DNA from 3 places in the Streptomyces saintjeani genome. Region 3 is predicted to be linked to each of the others. Evidence: predicted binding sites of a transcription regulator. Region 3 holds the regulator's gene; each other region holds the start of a gene.
The links. The regulator HrcA, encoded in region 3, represses chaperone genes, less so after heat shock. The targets are predictions, from matches to a motif close to TTNGCACTCNGNNNNNCNGAGTGCNAA.
Positions count from the first base shown of each region.

Region 1: the regulator HrcA is predicted to act here: its motif matches at 1,753-1,779, upstream of groES (co-chaperone GroES).
Region 2: the regulator HrcA is predicted to act here: its motif matches at 1,642-1,668, upstream of groL (chaperonin GroEL).

Region 1 is NZ_CP189624.1:5,710,789-5,714,038, forward strand. Features, by position in the region: gene ACQCO7_RS26125 (polysaccharide deacetylase family protein) at 1-836, shown strand, start outside; gene ACQCO7_RS26130 (polysaccharide deacetylase family protein) at 833-1,711, shown strand; gene groES (co-chaperone GroES) at 1,926-2,234, shown strand; gene groL (chaperonin GroEL) at 2,347-3,250, shown strand, end outside.
Region 2 is NZ_CP189624.1:4,219,685-4,222,934, forward strand. Features, by position in the region: gene groL (chaperonin GroEL) at 1-1,510, opposite strand, end outside; gene ACQCO7_RS19035 (cold-shock protein) at 2,099-2,302, opposite strand; gene ACQCO7_RS19040 (MoaD/ThiS family protein) at 2,747-3,022, opposite strand; gene thrC (threonine synthase) at 3,019-3,250, opposite strand, start outside.
Region 3 is NZ_CP189624.1:3,114,155-3,117,404, forward strand. Features, by position in the region: gene ACQCO7_RS13890 (nitronate monooxygenase) at 1-1, opposite strand, end outside; gene dnaJ (molecular chaperone DnaJ) at 70-1,206, opposite strand; gene hrcA (heat-inducible transcriptional repressor HrcA) at 1,207-2,223, opposite strand; gene ACQCO7_RS13905 (MBL fold metallo-hydrolase) at 2,344-3,045, shown strand; gene ACQCO7_RS13910 (DUF3097 domain-containing protein) at 3,087-3,250, shown strand, end outside.

The DNA of each region.
Region 1 (3,250 bases), 2.6 Mb from region 3:
GCTGCGCGCAGGGGGAGCGGCCGGCGGGGGAGAGCAGGCCGGCGGCCGGTCAGGAGGCGGGCGCGGCCCGGGCCCGCCCGCCGATGTCGTCCGCCGAGAGGCTCCGCTCGGAGCAGGCGGCACGCGTCGCGGCGGCGAAGAGGTGGGGGCTGAAGAGGGTCCCGCTGACACCCCCGGCCCCGCCCGCGAAGAAACCGGTCATCACGACGCGGGACGGCTTCGAGGTCGACGACCACGAGGAACTCGGCCTCCCGCCGGTCTTCACGACCGTCCCCACCGAGGAGAAGGTCCTCTTCCTCACGATCGACGACGGCGCCGAGAAGGACCCCGCGTTCCTGCGGATGATGACCGAACTGAAGGTCCCGTACACCGCGTTCCTCTCCGACTACCTGGTCAAGGAGGACTACGGGTACTTCAAGAAGATGCGGGACGCGGGCGTCGTCCTGAACAACCACACCCTCCACCACCCGTACCTCCCAGGTATGTCGTACCAGCGGCAGAAGCACGAGATCTGCGGCATGCAGGACGTCATCCAGAAGCATTACGGCAAGCGCCCCCTCCTCTTCCGCCCCCCGTTCGGCAACTACAACCGCGACACCCTGCGCGCCGCGAAGGCGTGCGGCGTGAAGTACGCCCCACTCTGGGACGAGGAGGTCTTCGTCGACCACTGGGAGTACCGCGAGTGGGACCGCGACCTCCACCCCGGCGACATCGTCCTGAGCCACTTCCGAGGCCGGGACGACTGGAAGGGCACGATGCCCGACATGGTCCGCCGGTTCCTGAACATGGTCACCGAGAAGGGGTACGCCGTGGGACGCCTGGAGGACTACCTGTGAGAACGCGGGGGCCGGTGGCGGCCGTCCTGCTCGTGGCCCTGACACTCGTCACCGGCTGCGCCCAGTCCGTCGACCCGATCGAACGCCTCGGCAAGAAGGCGGCGGAACGCGTCCACGGCTCCCACCCGCCCGGCGCGCGGCAACCGGCGTACCTCCGCTGGGGGCTGACGAAACCGCTGGCTCCCGCGCCGGTGAAGGGGGGTATGACGGGTACGGGGGGTATGACGGGTACTACGGGACGTACCGGGTCCCCCGGAAGTACTACGGGTAGCACCGTCACCCCCGTACCCCCTGTCCCCTCGGTCCTCGACCGCATCCCCACCCCCGACCGCGTCGTCTTCCTCACCTACGACGACGGCGCCGAACGCGACCCACGCTTCATCGACATGGTCCGCGAACTCCGCCTCCCGGTCAGCATGTTCCTCACGGACAGCGTCGTGGGCCCCGGCTACGGCCACTTCGCCCGCCTCCAGTCCGTGGGCGCCAACCTCCAGAACCACACCCTCCACCACGCCGCCCTGCGCGGCCTCCCCTACGCGGGACAGCGCGCGGAGATCTGCGGCCAGCAGGACAAGCTCCGGTCCCGCTTCGGCCTGCGCCCCCGCTTCTTCCGCCCGCCCTACGGCACGTACGACGCGACGACCCTGCGCGCGGCGGCCGACTGCGGCATCTCCACCGTCGTCCTCTGGCGCGCCGCCATGACCCCCGGCGGGCTCGCCTACACGCACGGCTCCCGCCGGCTCCTCCCCGGCGACATCGTCGCGATGGACTCCGACGAGGCCGGCGGCCCGACCCTCAGGGAGCGGACCGTGCGGGTGCTGCGGGAGGCCCAGGAGCGGGGGCTCACCGTGGGGCGACTCGAGGACTACCGGTAGGGCCGCCGATAGGGAAAAACTCGGTCACCACGGCGCCGGGATTAGCAGTCCGCTTGACCGAGTGCTAATCGCGGTCATAGTCTCAGGTCTGGCACTCCCCACTGGAGAGTGCCAACAACGCGACGGGCAGGTCCGGCACCCGCGACGACGGATCCACCTGGTCGCCACCTCAGACAGTTAACCCCGTGAGATCTCCGAAGGGGGAGGTCGGATCGTGACGACCGCCAGCTCCAAGGTTGCCATCAAGCCGCTTGAGGACCGCATCGTGGTCCAGCCGCTCGACGCCGAGCAGACCACGGCCTCCGGCCTGGTCATCCCGGACACCGCGAAGGAGAAGCCCCAGGAGGGCGCTGTCCTCGCCGTGGGTCCGGGCCGGTTCGAGAACGGCGAGCGCCTGCCGCTCGACGTGAAGGTCGGCGACATCGTTCTCTACAGCAAGTACGGCGGCACCGAGGTCAAGTACAACGGTGACGAGTACCTCGTCCTCTCGGCTCGCGACGTGCTCGCGATCATCGAGAAGTAGGACACTTCAGTTTTTCAGCCGCGCCCCCGGCACCGCGATCCTTTGATGGAGCCGGGTGCCGGGGGCGCGGCGTTTTTCCACCCATAGATTTTCCGAGAGGGCACCCGCTGTCATGGCGAAGATCCTGAAGTTCGACGAGGACGCCCGTCGCGCCCTTGAGCGCGGCGTCAACAAGCTGGCCGACACGGTCAAGGTGACGATCGGCCCCAAGGGCCGCAACGTCGTCATCGACAAGAAGTTCGGCGCGCCGACCATCACCAACGACGGCGTCACCATCGCCCGTGAGGTCGAGCTCGACGACCCGTACGAGAACCTCGGCGCCCAGCTGGTGAAGGAGGTGGCGACCAAGACCAACGACATCGCGGGTGACGGCACCACCACCGCCACCGTGCTCGCCCAGGCGCTGGTCCGCGAGGGACTGAAGAACGTCGCCGCGGGTGCCTCCCCGGCGCTGCTGAAGAAGGGCATCGACGCGGCCGTCGCCGCCGTCTCCGAGGACCTCCTCGCGACCGCCCGCCCGATCGAGGACAAGGCGGACATCGCCGCCGTCGCCGCGCTGTCCGCGCAGGACACGCAGGTCGGCGAGCTGATCGCCGAGGCGATGGACAAGGTCGGCAAGGACGGTGTCATCACCGTCGAGGAGTCCAACACCTTCGGCCTGGAGCTGGACTTCACCGAGGGCATGGCCTTCGACAAGGGCTACCTGTCGCCGTACTTCGTGACGGATCAGGAGCGCATGGAGGCGGTCCTGGAGGACCCCTACATCCTCATCAACCAGGGCAAGATCTCCTCCATCCAGGAGCTGCTGCCGCTGCTGGAGAAGGTCATCCAGACCGGCGCCTCCAAGCCGCTGCTGATCATCGCCGAGGACGTCGAGGGCGAGGCCCTTTCCACGCTCGTCGTCAACAAGATCCGCGGCACGTTCAACGCCGTCGCCGTCAAGGCGCCCGGCTTCGGCGACCGCCGCAAGGCGATGCTCCAGGACATGGCGACGCTGACCGGCGCCGAGGTCATCT
Region 2 (3,250 bases), 1.1 Mb from region 3:
CGTTCTGGAGCGCGGAACGCGTCACCTTCGCCGGGTCGATGATGCCGGAGGCGATCATGTCGACGTACTCACCGGTCGCGGCGTTCAGGCCGTGGCCGACCTGGAGGTTGCGGACCTTCTCCACCACGACGCCGCCTTCGAGGCCGGCGTTGACGGCGATCTGCTTCAGCGGGGCCTCAAGGGCGAGCTTGACGGCGGCAGCACCGGTCGCCTCGTCACCCTCCAGCTCCAGCTTCTCGAAGACCGCGGCGGCCTGGATGAGGGCCACGCCACCACCGGCGACGATGCCCTCCTCGACGGCCGCCTTCGCGTTGCGAACGGCGTCCTCGATGCGGTGCTTGCGCTCCTTGAGCTCGACCTCGGTCGCGGCACCGGCCTTGATGACCGCCACGCCGCCCGCGAGCTTCGCCAGGCGCTCCTGGAGCTTCTCGCGGTCGTAGTCCGAGTCGGAGTTCTCGATCTCGGCGCGGATCTGGTTGACCCGGCCGGCGACCTGGTCCGAGGACCCGGCGCCGTCGACGATCGTCGTCTCGTCCTTGGTGATGACGACCTTGCGGGCGCGGCCCAGCAGGTCCAGCGTGGTGTTCTCCAGCTTGAGGCCGACCTCCTCGGAGATCACCTCGCCGCCGGTGAGGATCGCGATGTCGTTCAGCATCGCCTTGCGGCGGTCGCCGAAGCCGGGCGCCTTGACGGCGACGGACTTGAACGTGCCGCGGATCTTGTTGACGACCAGGGTCGACAGGGCCTCGCCCTCGACGTCCTCGGCGATGATCAGCAGCGGCTTGCCCGACTGCATGACCTTCTCCAGGAGCGGGAGCAGGTCCTTGACGGAGCCGATCTTGGAGTTCGCGATCAGGATGTACGGGTCGTCGAGGGACGACTCCATGCGCTCCATGTCGGTCGCGAAGTACGCCGAGATGTAGCCCTTGTCGAAGCGCATGCCCTCGGTGAGCTCCAGCTCCAGACCGAAGGTCTGGGACTCCTCGACCGTGATGACGCCTTCCTTGCCGACCTTGTCCATCGCCTCGGCGATGAGCTCGCCGATCTGGGTGTCGGCGGCGGAGATGGAGGCCGTGGAGGCGATCTGCTCCTTGGTCTCGACGTCCTTCGCCTGCTCCAGGAGCGCGCCGGAGACGGCCTCGACGGCCTTCTCGATGCCGCGCTTCAGGGCCATCGGGTTGGCGCCTGCGGCGACGTTGCGGAGGCCCTCGCGGACCAGTGCCTGGGCCAGGACCGTCGCGGTCGTCGTGCCGTCACCGGCTACGTCGTCCGTCTTCTTCGCGACTTCCTTGACCAGCTCGGCGCCGATCTTCTCGTACGGGTCCTCCAGCTCGATCTCCTTGGCGATGGACACACCATCGTTGGTGATCGTGGGGGCGCCCCACTTCTTCTCAAGGACGACGTTGCGGCCCTTGGGGCCGAGGGTGACCTTGACGGCGTCGGCGAGCTGGTTCATACCGCGCTCAAGGCCGCGCCGCGCCTCCTCGTCGAACGCGATGATCTTGGCCATGTGAAGTGGTCCCTCCAGGACTGGGGGTGAGTACCGCAAATGGACCGCGCCCGCGCCCGCGACGGACGGTCCCGCGGTCTGGTGGTCCCTTGCCCCACCCTCGCCGTGAACCTCACCGACTCGGTCCTTCGTTGTCACTCTCACAGGGAGAGTGCTAACGCCAATGATTAGCACTCGACCCCCGAGAGTGCAAGGCCGTACGGGTGGAGGGTGGGGGTTTGCGGGGGCTGCGGGGTGGGGAGGGCGCGGGTCACGGGGGTGGCGGGGGAGGACTGGCAAGTTGCGGATTCGGGGGTGGGGCGAAGGGGGTGGGGGGTGGTGGCGCGTGGGCGGCTGCGGGTGCGTCGTGGCTTGTCGCGCAGTTCCCCGCGCCCCTAAAAGACCTGGACCGGCTCGGCGTCCGACCGGTGCCGTCGGCAGCAAGCAGGGAAGCGGCCAGGCGAGCGCGGGCGCGTCGTGGCTCGTCGCGCCCGCGCGGCGGAGCCGCACATCGGCAGAGCCCCCTGAAAGCACACCTCGCCCGGCGACCCCCAGCACCCACGACAAAAGGCCCGCACCCTGGACAGGTGCGGGCCTTTTGTCGAATGTTCAGGCGGTGACGCGAACCATGTCGGCCTGCGGGCCTTTCTGACCCTGCGAGATCTCGAACTCGACTCGCTGGCCCTCTTCGAGGGTGCGGTAGCCGTCCATCTGAATGGCGCTGTAGTGGACGAAGACGTCCGCACCACCGTCGACCGCGATGAAGCCGTACCCCTTCTCCGCGTTGAACCACTTGACGGTGCCCTGAGCCATGCCTAACTCCCCTATTACTGGCCCTTGCGCGGACCCACACTTCGTGGGTCCGGGTCAGACCTCACCCCCCTGCCGTATTGGGGGCGTGCGCCGGAACGCGTCGACCGCGGCTGAATGTATCTGTCCAACTGCCGTCTGCAACAGGTCAATCGGACGAGAATTCTGGACGCACGCGATCCGGAATGTGGTGAGAATTCACCAGAGGTCAGGGCAAGTCGGGCCGGGCATATGCCGCAAATGCCACGCAAGAGACGCACACTTTGGCTGTTTCTTGTCGGATGCGAGAAGGCTGAGCGCAAGCGGGTTCCCCAACCCTACCTCGTTCAACCACACAGAATTGCCCCCTCCGCTTCGAAGCAGAGAGGGCAATTCGATGAACAATGAGTAATACGCGTTACTGACGGTTACTACCCGCCGGTAATGACATTAGGTCAACCGGCGAACTCAGCCCCCGGCGACCGCCGGGATGATGGAGACGCCGGCGCCGTCGGGAGTCGCCGTCTCCAGCCCCTGCTCGAAACGGACGTCGTCGTCATTGACGTACACATTCACGAACCGCCGCAGCTTCCCCTGGTCGTCCAGGACGCGCGCGGAGATCCCCGTGTGGTTCTTCTCCAGGTCCGCGATGACCTCCCCGAGGGTCCCGCCCTCGGCGGCCACCTCGGCCTTTCCACCGGTGTACGTACGCAGGATGGTCGGGATACGAACGGTCACGCTCATGCGAGGCCAGCCTCTCGGAAGGAGTCCAGGGTCGGGCGGATGGTGGCGGTCAGGCCGGTCCCGGCGACCGCGTCAAGGGTCTTGAGGCCGTCACCCGTATTGAGGACGACCGTCGTGAGGGACGGGTCCAGCAGCCCGTTCTCGATCAGCTTGCGGGTGACCCCCACGGTCACGCCCCCGGCGGTCTCCGCGAAGATCCCCTCCGTCCGCGCCAGCACCTTGATCGCG
Region 3 (3,250 bases):
TGACGGCATGTTGTCACGTCCTCCGAACATCCTCGAACCGACCCCGGGTTTGGCACATGCCAACAAGGATCAACGCCCGTTGAAGGCATCCTTCAACCGCGAGAACAACCCCTGCTGCCCAGGCTGGAACTGCCCCGTGGGCCGTTCCTCGCCCCTCAGCTTGGCCAGTTCCCGCAGGAGGCGTTCCTGTTCCGGGTCCAGCTTCGTCGGTGTCGTGACCTCGACGTGCACGATGAGGTCGCCGCGTCCGCCGCCCCGCAGATGCGTGATGCCCCGGCCGTGCAGCGGGATCGACTGGCCGGACTGCGTGCCGGGCCGGATGTCGACCTCCTCCAGCCCGTCCAGCGTCTCCAGCGGCACCTTCGTGCCGAGGGACGCCGCCGTCATCGGGAGGGTGACCGTGCAGTGCAGGTCGTCGCCCCGGCGCTGGAACATGGCGTGCGGAAGCTCGTGGATCTCGACGTACAGGTCACCGGCGGGACCGCCACCGGGCCCGACCTCGCCCTCACCGGCGAGCTGGATGCGCGTGCCGTTGTCGACACCGGCCGGGATCTTGACGGTGAGCGTCCGCCGCGACCGGATGCGGCCGTCACCGGCGCACTCGGGACACGGCGTCGGCACGACCGTACCGAAGCCCTGGCACTGCGGGCACGGCCGCGAGGTCATGACCTGGCCCAGGAAGGACCGCGTGACCTGCGAGACCTCACCCCGGCCCCGGCACATGTCGCAGGTCTGCGCGGTGGTGCCGGGCGCGGCCCCCTCGCCGTTGCAGGTGTTGCAGACGATCGCCGTGTCGACCTGGATGTCCTTGGTCGTACCGAAGGCCGCCTCGTCGAGGTCGATCTCCAGCCGGATCATCGCGTCCTGGCCGCGCCGGGTGCGCGAGCGCGGACCGCGCTGGGACGCCGTGCCGAAGAACGCGTCCATGATGTCGGAGAAGTTGCCGAAGCCACCGGCGCCGAAGCCGCCCGCGCCCCCGCCGCCGCTCTGCGAGAGCGGGTCGCCGCCGAGGTCGTAGACCTGCTTCTTCTGCGGGTCCGACAGCACCTCGTAGGCGGCGTTGATCTCCTTGAACCGCTCCTGGGTCTTCGGGTCCGGGTTGACGTCCGGGTGCAGCTCGCGCGCGAGTCTGCGGAACGCCTTCTTGATCTCATCCTGCGACGCGTCACGGCGCACGCCGAGTACGGCGTAGTAGTCCGTGGCCACTTACGACTCCGCCAGGATCTGTCCGACGTACCTCGCCACTGCGCGTACCGCTCCCATCGTTCCCGGGTAGTCCATGCGGGTCGGTCCGACCACGCCGAGCTTGGCGAGTGCCTCGCCGCCCGAACCGTAACCGACCGACACGACGGACGTGGAGTTGAGTCCCTCGTAGGCGTTCTCGTGCCCGATGCGCACGGTCATGCCCGAATCCCCGGCCTCGCCAAGCAACTTGAGAAGCACGACCTGCTCCTCCAAAGCTTCCAGGACGGGCCGGATGGTGAGGGGAAAGTCATGTCCGAAGCGGGTGAGATTGGCGGTTCCGCCGATCATCAGCCGCTCCTCGTTCTCCTCGACGAGCGTCTCCATCAGCGTGGAGAGCACGATCGAGACCGTACCCCGGTCCTCGCGCTCGAACGCCTCCGCGAGGTCCTCGACGAGCATCGGTACGTCGCTGAACCGGCGCCCCGCGACCCGGCTGTTGAGCCGCGCGCGCAGATCCGCCAGCGACGACTCCCCGAAGGGCGCCGGGCAGTCCACCATCCGCTGCTCCACCCGGCCCGTGTCCGTGATCAGCACGAGCATCAGCCGCGCGGGCGCGAGCGCCAGCAGCTCGACGTGCCGGACGGTGGAGCGGGTGAGGGAGGGGTACTGGACGACGGCGACCTGACGGGTGAGCTGCGCGAGCAGCCGGACCGTCCGCGCCACCACGTCGTCCAGGTCGACCGCGCCGTCCAGGAAGTGGTGGATGGCGCGGCGTTCGGGCGCCGTCATCGGTTTGACGCCGGCCAGCCGGTCGACGAACAGGCGGTAGCCCTTGTCGGTGGGGATGCGCCCCGCACTCGTGTGCGGCTGCGCGATGAACCCCTCGTCCTCCAGGACGGCCATGTCGTTGCGCACGGTCGCCGGGGAGACGCCGAGGTTGTGCCGCTCGGTGAGCGCCTTGGAACCCACCGGTTCCTCGGTCCCCACATAGTCCTGGACGATCGCGCGCAGCACCTGGAGCCTGCGTTCACTCAGCACCGCGCACACCTCCAGAAGTCCGCCTTGGCACTCTTCACCTACGAGTGCCAGTGTACGGCGGTCGGGTACCACGGGGGCAAGGTCGTCCCCGTCGCCGGATGGTACGGCTAGCGTCTCTGTATGACGGTGACTTGGGAAGAGCTGGGCTGGGAACGTCTCGCGGAAGGCGTCGGCCGCGTCCGTCTGCCGGGTTGGGACTGCACGACGGGGCTGGTGATCACCCCCGGCGCGGCGCTCGTGATCGACTCCGGCTCCAGCCTGGCGGAGGGGGCGCGGCTGCGGTCCGACGCAGAGCGGATCGCCGGCGTCAATGTGACCCATCTCGCGTTGACCCACCCGCACTTCGACCACGTGTTCGGCGCCGCGGCTTTTCCGGGGGCGGAGGTGTACGCGGCTCACGCCGGGTACGACGCCGGCGAGCTGGCGGGGGACGCGGTGCGTAACGGCCTCGACGCCGGGGTCGCCCGGGAAGCCGCGTCCGCGCTGACCGCCCCACGGCACGTGGTCTCCGGCACGTGTACGCCGGTTCCTGGTGTCCTCCTCGCCTCTCTGGGGCCCGCGCACTCGCCGGACGACCTTGTCGTCGTCGTTTCCGGTGCCGTGCCGGTGGTGTTCTGCGGGGACCTCGTCGAGGAGTCCGGTCAGCCGCAGGCGGGGTCGGACGCGGCGGTGTCGCGCTGGCCCGCCGCGCTGGACGCGTTGCTGGCGCTCGGCGGGGAGGACGCGGTGTACGTGCCGGGGCACGGGGCTGTCGTCGACGCGGCTTTCGTACGGCGGCAGCGGGACGCTCTCAGCGAACGGTTCGGCGTGTCGCGCGCGTGAGGGGTCTGTTCGGTGCGGGGGTTTCTCCTATCGTCATCCGAATGCGCCAGTACTCTCCGGACCTCACCCCGCCGTGGAAGAAGCAGGCCCCCGCGCCCGAGATCCCCGCCGACCCCGGCCTCGTCGTCGAGGAGCCCGGCACCGGGTTCTGCGGGGCGGTGATCCGCTGCGAGGCGGGGACGGTGACGCTGGAGGACCGCTTCGG